4 regions of the Micromonospora sp. NPDC005367 genome follow, and region 3 is predicted to be linked to each of the others. Evidence: riboswitches for the same ligand, from Rfam matches in the RefSeq annotation. Region 3 holds a riboswitch; each other region holds the start of a gene.
What was found. A riboswitch is a leader RNA that binds a small molecule or an ion and turns the genes downstream of it on or off. The one in region 3 is predicted to bind cyclic di-AMP.
Positions count from the first base shown of each region.

Region 1: another riboswitch for cyclic di-AMP. It lies ahead of ABZS42_RS18175 (C39 family peptidase); the one in region 3 lies ahead of ABZS42_RS11480 (hypothetical protein).
Region 2: another riboswitch for cyclic di-AMP. It lies ahead of ABZS42_RS09420 (hypothetical protein); the one in region 3 lies ahead of ABZS42_RS11480 (hypothetical protein).
Region 4: another riboswitch for cyclic di-AMP. It lies ahead of ABZS42_RS18065 (transglycosylase family protein); the one in region 3 lies ahead of ABZS42_RS11480 (hypothetical protein).

Region 1 is NZ_JBEXFP010000024.1:1,073-5,090, reverse strand. It holds gene ABZS42_RS18185 (hypothetical protein) at 12-458, shown strand; gene ABZS42_RS18180 (hypothetical protein) at 610-1,380, shown strand; cyclic di-AMP (ydaO/yuaA leader) riboswitch at 1,775-1,917, shown strand; gene ABZS42_RS18175 (C39 family peptidase) at 2,158-2,976, shown strand; gene ABZS42_RS18170 (alpha/beta hydrolase) at 3,098-3,841, shown strand; partial or broken gene ABZS42_RS18165 (CDP-glycerol glycerophosphotransferase family protein) at 3,855-4,018, opposite strand, start outside.
Region 2 is NZ_JBEXFP010000009.1:108,451-112,468, forward strand. It holds gene ABZS42_RS09410 (SRPBCC family protein) at 1-349, shown strand, start outside; gene ABZS42_RS09415 (hypothetical protein) at 375-893, opposite strand; gene ABZS42_RS09420 (hypothetical protein) at 1,014-2,087, opposite strand; cyclic di-AMP (ydaO/yuaA leader) riboswitch at 2,092-2,224, opposite strand; gene ABZS42_RS09425 (cation diffusion facilitator family transporter) at 2,378-3,292, opposite strand; gene ABZS42_RS09430 (AAA family ATPase) at 3,401-4,018, opposite strand, start outside.
Region 3 is NZ_JBEXFP010000012.1:86,978-90,995, forward strand. It holds gene ABZS42_RS11475 (carbonic anhydrase) at 84-749, shown strand; gene ABZS42_RS11480 (hypothetical protein) at 905-1,921, opposite strand; cyclic di-AMP (ydaO/yuaA leader) riboswitch at 1,925-2,056, opposite strand; gene ABZS42_RS11485 (YibE/F family protein) at 2,223-3,584, opposite strand; gene ABZS42_RS11490 (heavy metal translocating P-type ATPase) at 3,822-4,018, shown strand, end outside.
Region 4 is NZ_JBEXFP010000023.1:72,931-76,948, forward strand. It holds gene ABZS42_RS18060 (methyltransferase) at 170-1,186, opposite strand; cyclic di-AMP (ydaO/yuaA leader) riboswitch at 1,478-1,668, shown strand; gene ABZS42_RS18065 (transglycosylase family protein) at 1,666-2,304, shown strand; gene ABZS42_RS18070 (hypothetical protein) at 2,509-3,993, opposite strand.

The DNA.
Region 1 (4,018 bases), on a different contig from region 3:
AGCGTTGCCGCATGCCCTCGTTCGCGCCCGCTGATCCTCTGTGGTGGGTGGCGCGATGGGCTACCCGGCTGCTGGCCAGCCTCGCGGTCGTCGGCGCGTTGACCCTCGGGTCGCTCTCGGCGCTGGGAGTCCCGCCGCACACCGGGGCCGCGGTCGAGCCGAGGGCGTCCACCGACTCGCGGGCCTGCGACTGCGCCACCGGGTCGGCTGGCACATCCAGCTCGCCGGCCGTCGTCGTCGCGGACGACGCTCCCGCAGAGTTCGCCGTTGCGTTCCGGACGCCCGCCGAATCCGCAGCCTCAAGGGTCGCCCCGTCGGCCGCGCACGGTGCCACTTCCGAGGTGTTTGCCTCGGCCGCACCGGTGGCCGACCCGGTCACGGTCCCGGCCGGCGAGGCGTGGCTGCCCCGCAGCGCGGTCGCAGCTGTCCGCGCTCCCCGAGCTCCGCCCGGCGCCTGACCCCGCCGGCGACGCGAGAGCGTTCCGCCGCCGCGCTCGCCGCACCCGTCTTCCGCGCCCGCTCCCGGCGCCCGGCGTGACCGACAAGGCCCCGCGCCGGGTGCCCCGTGCGGCTTCCCCGCATCGCGTCTGCTCGCCGTGAGGTACCGACATGGAGAAGACCGTCCTTTACCAGTTTCTCGTCGAGGTGCCGCAGGCCGCCGCCATCTGGTCGGCTCTGCTGGTGCTGGCCCTGATCGTGCTCACCGTGCTGGTCACCCGTCCGGAGCGCGACCGGCCGGAGGACGACCGGTCCGCCCCGACCGGGCCGACCGACCGGGAGCTGGCCGCAGCCGAGGCTGCCGACCTGCGCCGGTACGCCGACGAGGTGGCCGTGGCCGCGGCCGGCGCGGCGCAGACCGCCCGCCGGCGACGGGCCGAGTGGCTGACCGCCCAGGACGACCTGGACCGGGCCTGGGCGGCGTACGACGAGGCCGAGAGCGCCGCCCGCCGGTACTGCGGTGCCGGTGCCCTGCCGCCGCCCCGCACTCCTCGCACTCCGGCCGAGTACGCCGCCCGGGAGCGGCACCTGCACCGGGTGGCCACGGCGGCGTACTGGCGAGGCGAGCTCACCTTGCGCCAACTCGGCGATGTCTTCGGGCACCGGGACGGCTGGGATCCCCGCATGCACCCCGTCGAGCAGGAGGTGCACCTGGCCCGGGTGGTCCGGGACGGCCGGCTGGCCGGCTACCGGGCGGCCCGGGAACGGGAGCGCGGTGCCTGGTGGGACGCCGAACTCGCCGCCGAGGCGGCCCGTGCCCTGGCCACCGAGGCGTACGCGGCGGCGGCCCGCCTCCGGCCGGGGCAACTGCCGGCGGCTCGGCCCGCGTCCGCCGCACCCGCCCAGGTGGTGACCCGCTGGCAGCCGGCCAGGGTGGGCTGAGCGGGCCGGTCCGGGCCTTGATCGACTCGGCTTCCGTGAAGTCGGGCGGTCCCGGTCGTGCGAGCAGCGCGGCCTCAGGGAACTCCAGGACCTCAAGGAACTCGAGTCGACCCAGTTATCTTGGTGGGCCCGGTCACATCAATTCGAAAACGGTCAGTGGGATCAGCGGGTGCGAATCGTCCCCGCCATTTGGCAAGGTTGCCGTTCGACTGTCCCGTTGCGCCCCTCCGGTGCCGCCGTAACCATCCGTCCCATTGAGTCACGTCAGCGGCTGAACGCCCGGAAAAATTGTTCACCGGAACAGGTTTGAGCAGGTGGCGAAGGGTTGGCAGGCTCTCCGTCGACCAGTAGTGTCGGCGCGTCCGGTGCGGTAACCGTTCGCAACAGGCGACGCCGCGCCGACCCGCCTAATCGTGATTCCACGAGCCGGGGACCCACATGCACGTCCGGGGTGAATCCGCGAGCCACGGCCCGCGGTAGGGCGATCTTCCCGCCCGAATCCGTCAGCTAACCCGGTAGGCGGTGCCGGAAGGAGTTCCATCCCTGTGGTGCACGAACCTATCCCTCGGTCCTCCCCGACCCTCCACGGCGCCGCGGCGCCCGTGCTCGCCCGTCCCGTAGCGGCGAGCTGACTCCGGCACCCGCGTCTTTCCGCCCGACCCACCGGGCGTTCCCTGAGCGATCCACCAACCGCACGCGGACCAGGTCCGCGCGGTGACGCCTGCCCGGATTCCGGTACGGCTGCCGGTCGCTCACCCCCCGAACCGTGGAGGAACCGTGAAGCACACCCTGAAGCGTCAGCTCCGTCGGCTGGCCACCCAGCGCCCGTACCAGATCGCCGCCGCGTCCGCCGCGGCCGTGGTGCTGGCGTCCACCACCGGCGCCCTGCTCAGCGGCGCCGACGATGCGCCCGCCGCACAGCGCGGCGCCACCGCGGTGGCGGCCGAACTGCGCAGCGACGCCCACATCGCCTCGCTCGACGACCAGCAGCCCACCACCCCGGCGGCCGGCTCGCCCACGACCAGCGCCCCGGCGGCGAAGAAGTCCGCGAACCCGGACCTGACCCGCAAGCCGGCAGCGCCCAAGCCGCCGGCGAGCAAGGTCCTCGACTACGACTACCAGGCGCAGACGACCTACTTCTACTGCGGCCCGGCCGCCGCCCGGAACGCGCTCAGCGCCACCGGCATCGAACGCAGCCAGGACGACCTGGCCGCGCAGCTCGGCACCACCGAGATGGGCACCAACTCCGCCGAGGACACCACGCGGGTGTTGAACGCCGTGGTCAAGGGCAACCCGTACAAGACCACCATGTTCCCCAGCGCGCCGCGTCCCGCCCAGATGGACCAGCTCCAGGCCGACATCGTCCGGGCCATCACCGACGGGCGCGGTGTGGTCGCGAACATCGTCGGCGACGCCGTCGACACGAACGGTGGCTGGCACTCCTTCGGCGGCGGGCACTACATCGCCGTCGTCGGCTACCGGGACCAGGGTCGCACCGTGAAGATCGCCGACTCGGCGAACCCGGCGGTGCCGTCGTACTGGATCACCACGATCAACCTGGCGAACTGGATCACCACTCGCGGTTACTCCGCCTGACGATCGCGCTCACAACGGGCGCCGGCCCCCTTACGCGAGGGGCCGGCGCCCGTTGTCGTCCGGTCCGACTGTCGGATGTTCACCCTCGCCGGGCCGGCCCCGCCGATGGCACACTGCGTCCATGAACGACGGTGGCGCCCGTACGGCCGGCCGGCCCACCCTCCTGCTGCTGCACGGCATGGGTGCGACCGGTGAGGTGTGGCTGCCCTGGACGCCACTGCTGCGGCGCCGCTGGGACGGGCGCTGGCTGGCACCGGACCTGGCCGGCCACGGCACGTCGCCGCCGCTGCCCGCATACTCCTTCGCCGCGCTGGCCGAGCGGGTGGCCGCCGCCCTCGCCCCCGGTGACCGCCTGATCGTGCTGGGGCACTCGCTCGGCGGCGTGGTCGGCCTGACGCTCGCCGCGCGCGGCGCCGGGCTGCCTGTCGCCGCTGTCGTCGGGCTCGGCATCAAGGCGGTGTGGTCCGACGCCGAGCTGGCGAGGACGCGCCAGCTGGCCGCCCGCCCGGTCGCCTGGTACCCGACCCGGGACGAGGCCGCTCAGCGCTACCTGCGGGTGTCCGGGCTGGCCGGGCTGGTCGCCCCCGACGATCCGAGGGTGACGGCCGGGCTGCGTGAGGTGCACGGGCGCTGGCGACTGGCCATGGACCGGGGCGCGTTCGCGGTCGCTGAGCCGGACCTGGCGGCGCTGGTGGCGGCCACCGAGGTGCCGGTCCTGCTGGCGCGCGGCGAACACGACCCGCTGGTCACCGACGGGCAGCTCCAGCGCTACGGGGTCCCCGTCGCCACGCTCTCCGGGCTCGGCCACAACGCCCACGTCGAGGACCCGGAGGCGGTGCTGGCGCTGGTCGAGGCGTACCGCTGAGCGGGAGGCGGACTCAGGCGGTGGTGGAGACGGTGTCGGCCTCGGCCGGACGCGGCGCCGGGGGCTTCCCGGCGGGCTCCAGCTCCCGCCGCGCGGCCTCCAGGAACGCCTCGGCGTACGACTCGGCGGGGAAGCCGCCGAGGTAGCGCCGACGGGTCTCCCAACGCCGCGCGGACA
Region 2 (4,018 bases), on a different contig from region 3:
CCGCCTGCCGCCCCGAGCGGGCGCCAGGGCCAGTTACGCCATCACCGACCGGCTGGCCGCCGGGTCGCTGCGGTTCCCGGTGACGTACCGCGCCGACGTGCTGGTCCGAGCGGACGACGAGATCTTGACCGTGGCTCGGCAGTGGCCGGCGACCATGGTGCGCAATCACACCCTGCTGTGCGCCGAGGCGGACGGGCTGGTGCGCATCGACGTCGAGATCACCCTCGCCGCGCCGGCGCCGCTGTTCGCGTACGCCTTCCGGCAGGCCCGCGCGGCGCACCTGGCACTGGCCAACCGGCTCGTCTCCGAGCTCGAACGCCACCGGGAGAGCCCACCCGCCGCGTCCTGACCGGCGCCGCGACAGCGGCCGGCGGTCAGGCACCCGCGCGCCCGGCCACCGCCGGGCGCCCGCGCCGCGCGCCCGGTCCGGCCGGCCGCATCCGCCCCCACGGCTTGTACGTGGAGAGCACCGTCGCGATGATCATCAAGCTGGTCGACACGGCGGGCGCGATCACCAGGTCGGCCCGGTCCCGCGCCGGCAGCGCAGCCCCGAGGTCGCCGGCGGCGCGCAGGCTCGGCGTGAGCAGGAACAGCACGAGCCCGACCATCACCGTGGTGATCAGCAGTTTCGCCAGCACCCAGCGGTAGCGGAACAGCTTCCACGGGGTCAGCAGGGCGCTGGTCACACCGACCACCCACACGGCGACGGCCAGCGGCGCGAAGAGCGTCGTGCCGATCAGCGCGGCGGCCGGATAGACCACGTCCGCGTCGGCGCCGCGCAGCACCGCCACGCCCAACGCGAGCAGTACGAGGTCCGCGCCGAGCCAGCCCAGCGAGGTGACCAGGTGCAGCGTGAGCAGAGCCTTACGCACGGTCGGCGGTGTTCGGGTCATGTCCTCGATGCTGCCCGTGCCGGCCGGCCGGATCGTCCGCCGACCGGCGACATCGTGGCTACGTCCCGCGACGTATCCGGGCGGTGCGGGTGGCCGCTGCGACCACCCGCCCGCGCGGCGTCAGTACACCGAGAGGTGCACGTGGTTGGTGTGGTCGCTGGACGGGTCTCCGCCCGCCCCGCTGTACGACTTCCATCCGCTGCTGGGCAGCCAGATCTGCCGGTACCAGATCACGTAGAGCACCGCGAGCCGGTCGGAGTTGCGGATGAAGTACGCGGCCAGGTTGTTGCCGTACGTCTTGTCGCCGCCCGTGGCGTCACCGCCGAAGCCGTTCTTCTGGGCGGCGAAGTCGCATGCCCGCCCCTTGGGATGCTCGCCGGATCCGCCGTTGCGATGGCACGAGACGTAGCGGGTGAAGCCGGCCGCCTTGGCCTGCTTGAGCGCGTGCAGCGCGCGCGGGGTGATGCAGCCGCTCGCCGGTGTCGGGTCGTTGACGCTGCACGACTCCTTGGGCCAGGAGCCGTCCGGGTTGCGCGGCGCCGGGTCGGCGTTCGCGGTGGAGGTGCCCCGGTTGGACCCGCCGGCGGAGGAGTTGACCGCGTTCGCGTTGGCCACCTCGAGGGCTCGCTCGGCCTGTTGCTTGCGCTTCGCCATCACGGCGACCTGCTTGCGCTGCTCCTTGATCTCACCGTCCAGCGCGGCGCGGGTCCGGTTCGCCTCGTCCCGGGTCGCCGTCAGGTCACGCAGCGCCCGGTCCTCCTTGGAGGCGACGGCCTCCAGGGCGGCGGCGCGGTCCATGAAGCCCTCCGGGCTGCTGCTGCTGAGCAGTGCCGAGACCGTGCCGAGCCGGCCGGTGCGGTAGGCGACCCCGGCGATCTCGCCGACCTTGCCGCTGCGCTCCGCCAGCTCGGCGTCGGTCTTCTTGAGCCGGTCGGTGAGCTGCTGCTGCCGTGTCACGGAGCGTGCCAGGGCGGCCTTCGCGTCGAGCCAGCCCTTGCTGGCCGCCTCCAACTGGGCGCGCAGGGCGGGGGTGCCGCCCTCGGTGTCGGTGCTGGGGGCCGCGGCGGGCAGAGCCGCCGGGGGAGTGGCCGCGGTGCCGGTGCCGGGGGTGGCCACGAGGGCGAGGGCGAGCGTCGCGGCGATCAGGGCCGCCATCCGGGCGGCGCGTCGTCGTACGGGTGCCACTGCTGGCATGCACATGTCCTTCCGTCAGCCGCCGACCGGGTTAGCTGACGGGTTCGGGACGGAAGATCCCTACCGCTCGCGCGGATGCACCCCAGGAACGTGGTTCCCCGGTTCGCCGAACGTCGGCGATTAGGCGGCGGTCGCCGCCGGCGCTGGTGGGCGCCTCCTGGCGGAGACCGGGACCGAGCCTACCGGTGCCGGTGGGGCTGCTGCAGCCGATGTGACTCCCTGTGCCGTCGAGCTAACCGAAAAATGCGGCACAACCGCACCATCCGGCTCAAAGACCCCGCCTGTTCACATCACCACTCGACGGCCCCGCAGGCGCCAGGGGCCGCACCGGGCTCGATCTGCAACGTCGCGTGCTCGATGTGGAAGTCCTCGTGCAGCGCCTCCCGCGCCGCCGCGAGCACGGTGCCGACCTCCGCGCCGGGCGCCATGGTGAGGTGCGCCGAAGCCACCTCCATGCCCGAGGTGAGCGTCCATACGTGCAGGTCGTGTACGCCGGCCACGCCGGGCACCGCGGCCAGCCGGTCGTGCACCGCGGTCACCTGAAGGTGTTCCGGGGCGGCCTGGACCAGGATGCGGACCGCGGCCCGCCCGAGCCGCCAGGTGCGCGGCAGGATGAACACGCCGATCGCCACCGCCACCAACGGGTCCGTCCACCACCAGCCGGTGAACGTGATGAGCAGCGCCGCCGCGATCACCCCGAGCGAGCCGAGCAGGTCGCCGAGCACCTCGAGGTAGGCACCCTGGAGGTTGATGCTCTCCCGGGCCCCGGGTCGCAGCAGTGCGAAGGCGGCCACGTTGGCCAGCAGGCCCAGCACGGCCACCGCCAGCATCGGGCCGGCGAGCACCTCCGGCGGGTCGCCGAACCGGCCGACCGCCTCGACCAGCACGTAGACCGCGACCCCGGAGAGCAGTACGGCGTTCGCCAGCGCGGCGAGCACCTCGAGACGGTAGAGGCCGAAGGTGCGCTGCGGGTCGTGACCGGCCCGCCGGGTGGCGGTGATCGCCGCGAGGGCCATGCCGATGCCGAGCACGTCGGTGAACATGTGCCCGGCGTCGGACAGCAGGGCGAGCGAGCCGGTCCGGAAGGCGGCGACCGCCTCGACCAGCATCAGGACCGCGAGCAGGGCGAACGCCGCCCAGAGTCGGCCGCGGTGGTGCTGCGCGGCGTTCACCACCGACTCGTCGTGGCCATGACCTGCGCCCACGAGACCACCCTCCGCCGACGGTCCGGACCGGTCAAACATATGCTCACATCGCAATGTGTGCAACTGTCGGCCGCGCCGGAGGCCGAGGCGGGGCCGCCGGGGGACCGCTCAGTCGGTCGGGTCGATCGTGGCGAGCCGCTGGGTGGCCCGGGAGAGCGCCACGTAGAGCGTCCGGACGCCCGAGCCGGGATCCGCGCGGATCTCGCTCGGCGCGACCAGCACCACCCCGTCGTACTCCATACCCTTCGCCTCCAGGCTGGTCACCACCTGCAGACGGGACCCGCCCAGCGCGCCGAGCCAGCTCGCCACCTCGTCCCGGCGAGGCACCGGCGTGATCACTCCGACCGTCCCCTCCACCTCACCCAGCAGGGCGTCGGCGGCTGCCATGGTCGCGCTCTCCAGCTCCGCCCGCGGTACCGCCAGTTCGACCGGATCGATCCCGGTGGAACGGACCGCGGTGGGCAGCGACAGGTCCGGGTCGAGCCGGCGGATCTCGGCCGCCGCCACCGCGAAGATCTCGGAGGAGTTGCGGTAGTTGGTGGTGAGGGTGAAGTTCTGCCGGCGGCGCCGGCCCAGCGCCTGGTCCCGGGCGCGCGTCAACTCCGCCGGATCACCGGTCCACGCCGTCTGCGCCGGATCGCCGACCACCGTCCAGGACGCCAGACGGCCACGGCGGCCGATCATCCGCCACTGCATCGGCGACACGTCCTGCGCCTCGTCCACCAC
Region 3 (4,018 bases):
GGTGGGTGTGACCGTGGATCGGGAACCCGCGGCGGTGACTGTGGGTCATCAATTCGATCGCATAGGGAAGTCGAGGTGCGGGGATGAGCGGACCCGAAGCGCCGATCCTGCGTCCGGAGCAGGCACTGGCCGAGCTGATCGCGGGCAACCGCCGCTTCGTCACCGGCGCCCCGAGCCACCCCAACCAGGATGCCGGCCACCGGGCCGCGCTCGCCGAGGAGCAGCACCCGTTCGCGGTGATCGTCGGCTGTTCCGACTCGCGCCTCGCCGCTGAGATCATCTTCGACCGTGGGCTGGGCGACCTCTTCGTGGTGCGTACGGCCGGGCACACCACCGGGCCGGAGGTGCTCGGCAGCGTCGAGTACGCCATCACCGTGCTGAGCGCGCCGCTGGTCGTGGTGCTCGGACACGACTCGTGCGGCGCGGTGCGGGCGGCCCGGGAGTCCCTCGCCACCGGCACGCCGCCGCCCGGGCATCTGGACGCGGTGGTGGACGCCGTGCTACCCAGTCTCCGCCGTGCCGAGGCCGAGGGCGCCGACGACCTGGGTCGCATCATCGACATCCACATCGCGCAGACCGTCGAGGCCCTGCTCGACAACTCCGCCGTGCTGGCCGCCGAGGTCGCGGCCGGGCGGTGCGCCGTGGTCGGCATGTCGTACCGGCTGGCGGCCGGTGAGGTCCACCAGGTCGCCGGGGAGCTTCCCGCCGCTGCCGGTGTCGACCCGGCGTCGGCCGCGCCGAAAGGCTGACACCGCACGTCGGCCGCGCCGCCGAGCCGGCATCTCGACGTCGGCCGGGCCGAAGGGCTGACGCCCCACGTCGGCCGCGCCGCCGGGCCGACACGGGCAGAGCGAAGGGGCCGCCCCGCGACTGCGGGACGGCCCCTTCGCGTACCAGCCGATCGCTACAGGAGTGACATGTGTACGTGGTCCGTGTGGTTGGACGGGCCGCTGTAGGACTTCCATCCCGTGGCCGGGAACCAGATCTGCCGGTTCCAGATCACGTAGTAGATGCCCAGCCGGTCGGCGTTACGGATGAGGAACGCCGCCACGTTGTTGCCGTACATCCGGGTGTCGTCGTTGTGCCAGGGGGAGAAGCCGCTCTTCTGCAGTGACCAGTCGCAGGCCCGCCCCTTCGGGTGCTCCCACGGACCTCCCGGCCGGTAGCAGCCGACGAACCGGTTGAAGCCGGCCCGCTTGACCTCCTTGTACGCGTGCAATGTGCGCGGTGTGATGCAGCCCGAGGTGGTCGGGTCGTTCTCGCTGCACGACTCCGGCTTCCAGTCGCCGTCGTCCGTACGGCCGGGGCCGATCCTGGCCACCGGCGAGGTGGCCGAGACGAGACCACCGGTGAATCCCTTACCGCCGACGAGAGCCAGCGCCTTCTCCGCCTCGCGCTTCTGCTTGACCATGATGGCGGTCTGCTTCTGCTGCTCGCGGACCTCGGTGTCGATGGACAGCTTGGCGAGCTCGGCCCGGTGCTTGACCTCGTTGATCCGGGCGAGCTTCTGCGAGTTGACCAGGTTGAGTTCGTCGAGCCCCATCACCCGCTCCACGAAGGAGTCCGGGTCGTTGCTCGTCAACAGCATGCCGACCGCGCCCATCCGTCCGGTGCGGTACGACTGGGCCGCGATCTGGCCGACCTGCGGCGTCAACGCGTCCAACTCGGCCTCGGCCCGCTTGACGTCCAGGGCCAGCTCCAGCTGGCGCTTCTTGGACTTCTCCAGCTTGGCCTTGGCGGCGGTGTAGTTGCGGTTCGTCGTCTCGACGACGTCGGTGAGCAGGGGAGGATCGTCGTCCTCGTGCCCGGACGGGGTGGCGGGCTTGGGCGCGGCGGATGCCGGGAGGGGCCCGGCGAGCACGGCCAGCGCGGCGAACACGGCCACCACAGGTGTCAACCAGCGGCGTAGGGGTGCCGTCACAGTGTTCCCTTCCGTCGACCGCCGACCGGGTTAGCTGACGGGTTCGGGACGGAAGTGGCCCCTACCGCTGACGCGGATTCACCCCAGGTACCTGGGTTCCCGGTTCGCCGTACGGCGATTGGGCGGCGGTACCGCAGGCGCCGCTGCGCGCCTTCGGCGGTAACCGGCAGCGAGGTTACCTGAGAGGCGGCGCGGCGATCTACGCCCGGATGCCGGCTAAAAGCGTCATTTCGACAAAGCGCTGGGTAGCCAGTGACGTAAGTATCGCGCCGTCGAGCCCGGGTGGTCACGTTGCGGAGTATCACCATGTGCTGTCCGTTCCCATGTCCGGGTCGGGCCGGCTACCGGAGGCGGCGGGGGGAGGGTTCCGGGTCGGACCGGACCGGGCGGCGCTCAGCGCCTCCAGCACGTCGGTCCGGTCGAATCCGGGGCGGGCGGTCGGGTTGATCGGGGCGGGATCGTCGCCGGCCGGTGCGCTGACGGACCGTCCGGCCGTGGTGACGATCGCGGCCAGGCCGGTGGTGAGCGGAACGGCAGCGACCAGTCCGAGCGTCGCGACCGCGCTGCGGACGATCTCCTGGGCCAGGAATTCACTGGTGAGGATCTGGCTCACCGGGCGCGAGTCGGCGGTGAGCAGGAGCAGCAGCGGCAGCGAGGCGCCCGCGTACGCGAGCACGATCGTGTTCACGGTGGACGCGATGTGCGCGCGGCCGACCCTGGTCGCGGCCCGGTAGAGCTGAAGTCGGGATAGCTGCGGATTCGCGTGGGCCAACTCGGTGACCGTGGCCGCCTGGGTGACCGTGACGTCGTCGAGCACCCCCAGCGACCCGATGATGATCCCGGCCAGCAGCAGGCCGCGCAGGTCCACGTCGCTCTGGAACATCGACAGGGTGAGGGCGTCCTCGCTGCCGAATCCGGTGAGGTGGGTGGCGGCGGTGGCCAGGGCGCCGAGGACGCCGGTGAGTACCAGGCTGCCGAGGGTGCCGAGGACGGCGACCGAGGTCTGCGCGGTCACGCCATGTGTCAGGTAGAGCACCACGAACATGATCAGCGCGGCGCCGACCACGGCGACCAGCAGCGGCGGGTGCCCCGCGCCGATTCCGGGGAGCACGAAGGTGAGCAGGATGCCGAAGCTCGCGGCGAGACCGGCGAGCGCGGCCAGGCCCCGCCACCGACCGAACGCGACGATCGCGGCGGCGAAGATCAGCGCCAGCCAACCGAGCGGCTTGCCGCGCTGGTGCTCGGCGACGTTCCAGCTCGACGACGACGGGTCGGTCGGATCGGTCAGCTCCACCACGATCACCTCGTCACCGGCCTCGACAGCGGGTGCGCCCGGGCCGTCCGGGAGCGGTGCTTCGACCTGTTGACCGGCGGCGGGGCCGTTCTCCACGCGTACGGTCACGGTGCCGCAGCGCGTCGGCTGCGCACCGGGCGTGCCCTCCGGCGTCTCGGCCGGGTTCGGGCAGGCTTCGCTCACCACCCGGGTGACGGTGCCGTGGTACCGGGCCGGGTCGCCACCACCGTCCGTCTCCGGTGCGTACCGCGGCCAGAGCAGCACGGCGGCGACCACGGTGACGACGACGAGCGGCACCACCGTCACGAGAAGGACGCGTCGCACCCCGGGCGGGGCGGACGGCGTGGGACGGGTGTGGTCGGCGCCCATCACGAATCTCCCAACGACTCCGGGGTGGGGTACGGACCGGTGGCGCGATTGGTTCAGCGGCGTGGGGCCGCCCCGGCAGGCAAGATCCGGAGAGTCATCGTCGGAATGCTAACCAGGTGGTTTCTCCGGCGCCCGTCCGCGCCCGCCGGTGTCGCGCCGCGTGTCGACGGAGACGCCTGTCGCGGCGAGTGGCGGCGAAGGCACCCGCATCGGCGGCCGAAGGGGCATGTTGGTGTCATGCCCGCACACCCGTCGCACCATCCTCCGGGCGCATCCGTGCCGGCCCACGGCAGCGGGGGGCACGACCGGCACGCCGGCCACGACCCGGCGATGTTCCGCCGGCGGTTCTGGTTCTGCCTGGTACTCACCGCGCCGGTGGTGGTCACCAGCCACATGGTCATGGACTGGTTCGGCTACCGGATCGAGGCGCCCGG
Region 4 (4,018 bases), on a different contig from region 3:
TCCGGGATTGTTGCCGACGCGGCCCGGTCCACCCAGCCCTGCGCGTCGACGTGTCGCAGTCATCACGGCACATGCGCCCCAATAGCCGTCCGAGATCACTGTCCGCAGTGTCATGACGCCGTACGGTCATCGGTTTGCTGACCTGCGTCGACGGCGCGAGCGGTCGCGGTCAGGGTCGGCGGGCCACCACCGCCCCGTTGGCGCCCGGGGCGTCGAACGCCACCGTACGGATGTCGACGAAACCGGTGCCGGCGAGCCACGCGACGTACTCGGCTCCGGAGTAGTTCCGGCCGCCCTCCGTCTCGACCACCATGTTCATACCCATCAGCGCCGCCTCCGGCGGCCCGGTGCGCTCGTCGTTCAGCAGGAGCTCGCAGATGACGACCGCTCCGCCGGGCGGCAGCGCGGCATGGCACTTCGCGAGCAGTGCCCGGTTCGTGGGCTCGTCCCAGTCGTGCAGGATCATGCTCAGCAGGATGACGTCGTGTCCGCCCGGCAGCGCGGGGTCGGCGAGGAAGTCGCCGGCGACGGTGCTGATCCGACCGCTCAGGTCGGCCGCCGCGATCCGCTGCTCGGCCCGTACGAGGACGTGCGGCAGGTCGAGCACGGTCGCCCGCAGGTCCGGCAGGTGCCGACACAACTCGATCGGGAACGCCGCCGCCCCGCCACCGACGTCGAGCAGCGATCGATGCGAATCGAAGCCGTACGCGCCGGCCAACGCCCGGGCGGTGAAGCTGGACGTGGAGTACATCGCGTCCCAGAACTGGCTGATCATCTCCGGGTCGCTGGTGTCGAACATCGATTGCTGGCTCTGCGGATCCCAGGTCAGCGGCCGGTCGGTGCGCAACGCGTCGGCGATGCGATGCCACGGCAGGTACGTGCGCAGGTCCGAGTAGCGGATCTGCCCGCCGAAGTAGTACGGGCGGCCCTCGACCAGGAACTGCTCGGCGAGTTCGGAGTTGCGGTAGCCGTCGCCCGCGCGTTCGAGCAGGCCGAGGGAGGCGCTCGCCGCCAGCAGCATGTCCGCCGGGCGCTCGGCCAGGCCGAACTCGGCGGCCGCCTGGTCGACGGTGATGGTGCGCCCACCGGCGAGCCGGGTGAACAGGCCGAGTTCGACGCCGACGGCGAGGGTCTTGAAGCCCCACGCGCCGGCGACGAGACTCATCAGAGGAGTTGGACTGATCATGATCACATCAGAGCATGCGCATGTATGACAGATTCCGCCGGGCTCGACGTTCCAGGAATGCGCGGCGAGGCCCGGAATCCGGTAACGGTTGGTTCGACGGTCCGTGACCTCGCGCCACCCGCCATCGTCCAGATTGGGCAATCCGGGCCACGTGCCACCGCTGCACGATTCGCGCGGACGCGCAATTCGAACCCCGGCTGCCACGCGTGGCCCGGTGAACAACTTCACATGAAGTGGGCAATGGCCGCGAATCCTGCCTAGCGTCGGTCGAGTTCGCCGACGCGAACACCGCGACCGGTAACGCCAAATCCTGCCGCCGGTCGTCGGAACGTCACCCATGGCAGGAGCGGGGGACCCACCGTTTCCCGGCGCCCACCGGCTTCCTGCCCCACGGGCGCCTCGGGGTGAAGCCGCCCATTCCGCGGCCGGGCACCTCAGTCCGAACCCGACAGCTCACCTCGTCGGCGTGGAGGAAATCCATGACATCTGCGTACCACGCCCGTCACCGTGCCGTTACCGCTCGTCGCGTCGCCGTCGGCGCCCTGGCCGCCAGCGCGGTCACCGGCGCCGTCGCGCTCTTCGGCGCCGCCCCCGCCCAGGCGGCGGTCAACTGGGACGCCGTCGCCCAGTGCGAGTCCAGCGGCAACTGGCACATCAACACGGGCAACGGCTACTTCGGCGGGCTCCAGTTCTCCCAGAGCACCTGGGAGGGGTACGGCGGCACGAAGTACGCCGCCCGTGCCGACCTCGCCACCCGTGACGAGCAGATCGCGATCGCCGAGAAGGTGCTCGACGGTCAGGGCATCGGCGCGTGGCCGACCTGCGGCAAGCAGGGTGGCTCGACGTCGTCGAAGTCCACGGGCGAGTCGAAGTCGACCGGCGGATCGAAGCGCCCCTCGGGCAGCGGGACGAAGCCGACCACCCACACCCAGCGGCACAGCACCTCGACCTCGACCTCGACCGGCGGCAGCTACGTCGTGAAGCCGGGTGACACACTGTCGGAGATCGCTGGGACACACCACGTGACCGGCGGCTGGCCTGCCCTGTACGAGCGCAACAAGCGCGTGGTCGGCGACGACCCGGGCCTCATCTTCCCGGGTCAGCGGCTCAGCCTCTGACCGAGCACGCTTCCGAAGCGGCCCGAGCCTGCGAGCACGTCCCGGCGCGGGTCGTCGTCGGCCTGAGCGGCCTCCGGGGCGGAAGGTTCTTCCGTCCCGGAGGCCGCTTGCCGATGGCGGTGCGTCCGGGTCGCGGCGATCGAGTTCCGGATCGCCGCGCGGTCCAGCCCCCGCGGCACCGGCCTGGGTGGCCCGGGCCCGCGCTCAGGCGGCCAGTAGGCCGGCGAGGCTGAGTTGGTTGACGGCGGCGTCGATGCCGGCGCCGGGCACGCGGGTGAAGAGGGCGGCCACCTCGCGGGTGGTGGCCCGGTGGGCGCTGAGCGCGGTCAGCAAGCCCTCGCACGCGGCGGCGGTGCCGGGACCGGTCTGGCTGGTCATCGCTCGCACGGTCTCGTCCGGGGTCCAGATGCGGGGGAGGGGGACGTCGAGTTCATCGGACGTGTCGGTGTCGCCCCGGTACCACCGGCCGCCGTCCCACCAGAGGCAGAACGTCAACAGGCCGTTGCGGTTGCGGGTGTTGAGGACGCTGTCGGTGACCCAGGCGGGTGCTCCCGCATACAGGTCGGGCAGGGGCTGGCCGCCGTGGTAGGCGGCTTCGAGCAGCGGCGAGTTCCACTTTCCGCCGGAGAGGACCGCGCGTTCGCCCGGGAGCAGGAAGAGGACCGATCCGCTGCGGCGGTCGCTCTCGTACCAGCCGTGCCCGGGGAAGATGCGCGGCCCCCATTCCGACCCGACGCCGACGTACGCCGCTGACAGCGCCGCCCAGCGTGCCCAGACATCCGGCAGGGGAGGGACGTCGTCCACGGCGGTGCCCCTGCGACCGGCGGTGGCGTCGGCCGCTGCCGCGGCGGCCGCGCGGCCGGGATCGCGGCCCTGCGCGGTGGGTCCGGCGACGTAGCCGGCGAGCCATACCGGTACGCGCGGGCGGGGATAGGCCGCCAGGTCGTTGCGGTAGTGCTCGGCCGGCATCAGTTGGCCGTCGGGAAAGGGTTCGTCGCCGTAGTCGTAGTCGACGGTCATCTCGCCGCGATCGGTGACGGTCAGCAGCAGTCGCCACCAGGGCCCGGCCGGCATCCGCGCGGCGACGTCTCGTTGGTGACGGACCATCTCGCCGGCCCACAACGGCACCGGCACCGGTACCGGCCTGTCGCTGGACCAGAACACGAGCTGGGCGATCTCGGCGGAGACGGTGAACGCGAACTCGGCCGCGAACCGCTGCCAGCCGGGCGGCCCGAGCCGGGCCAGCCGTTGCACGATCGGTTCGAGCAGCTGAGACGCCTCCGCGGCGGTTCGGGCGTCGTCGGGCGGGGTGTCGACGACGGTGAAGCTGCTGACGGCCGGTTGGTCTCCCGCCGCGGCCTGGTGGAAGGCCCGCTCGAACTCGGCCATGAACTGTGACTCGTCCGACCCGGCGGAGGCCATCTCCCGCACGGTGAAGCGGTCGTGGGCCTGTTGCGGGGGCATCGAGGAGGAGACCTCCTCGATGCGCCCGGAGAATCCCACCAGGAACACCGAGCGTCCCACCGGCATGTCGAGGAAGGCCATGGGGTCGCTCTCGTCGACGATCACCGGCGCGTAGACGCTCCAACCCCCCTCGAAGCGATCAGCCGTCAACTCCTCGGTGGGGTAGTCCAGGCCGTGTGACCTGATCCAACTCGCCACCAGGGAAATCGCTTGCGCCGCGTCCATGCGTGATCCCTCCGCCGGCCCCCAC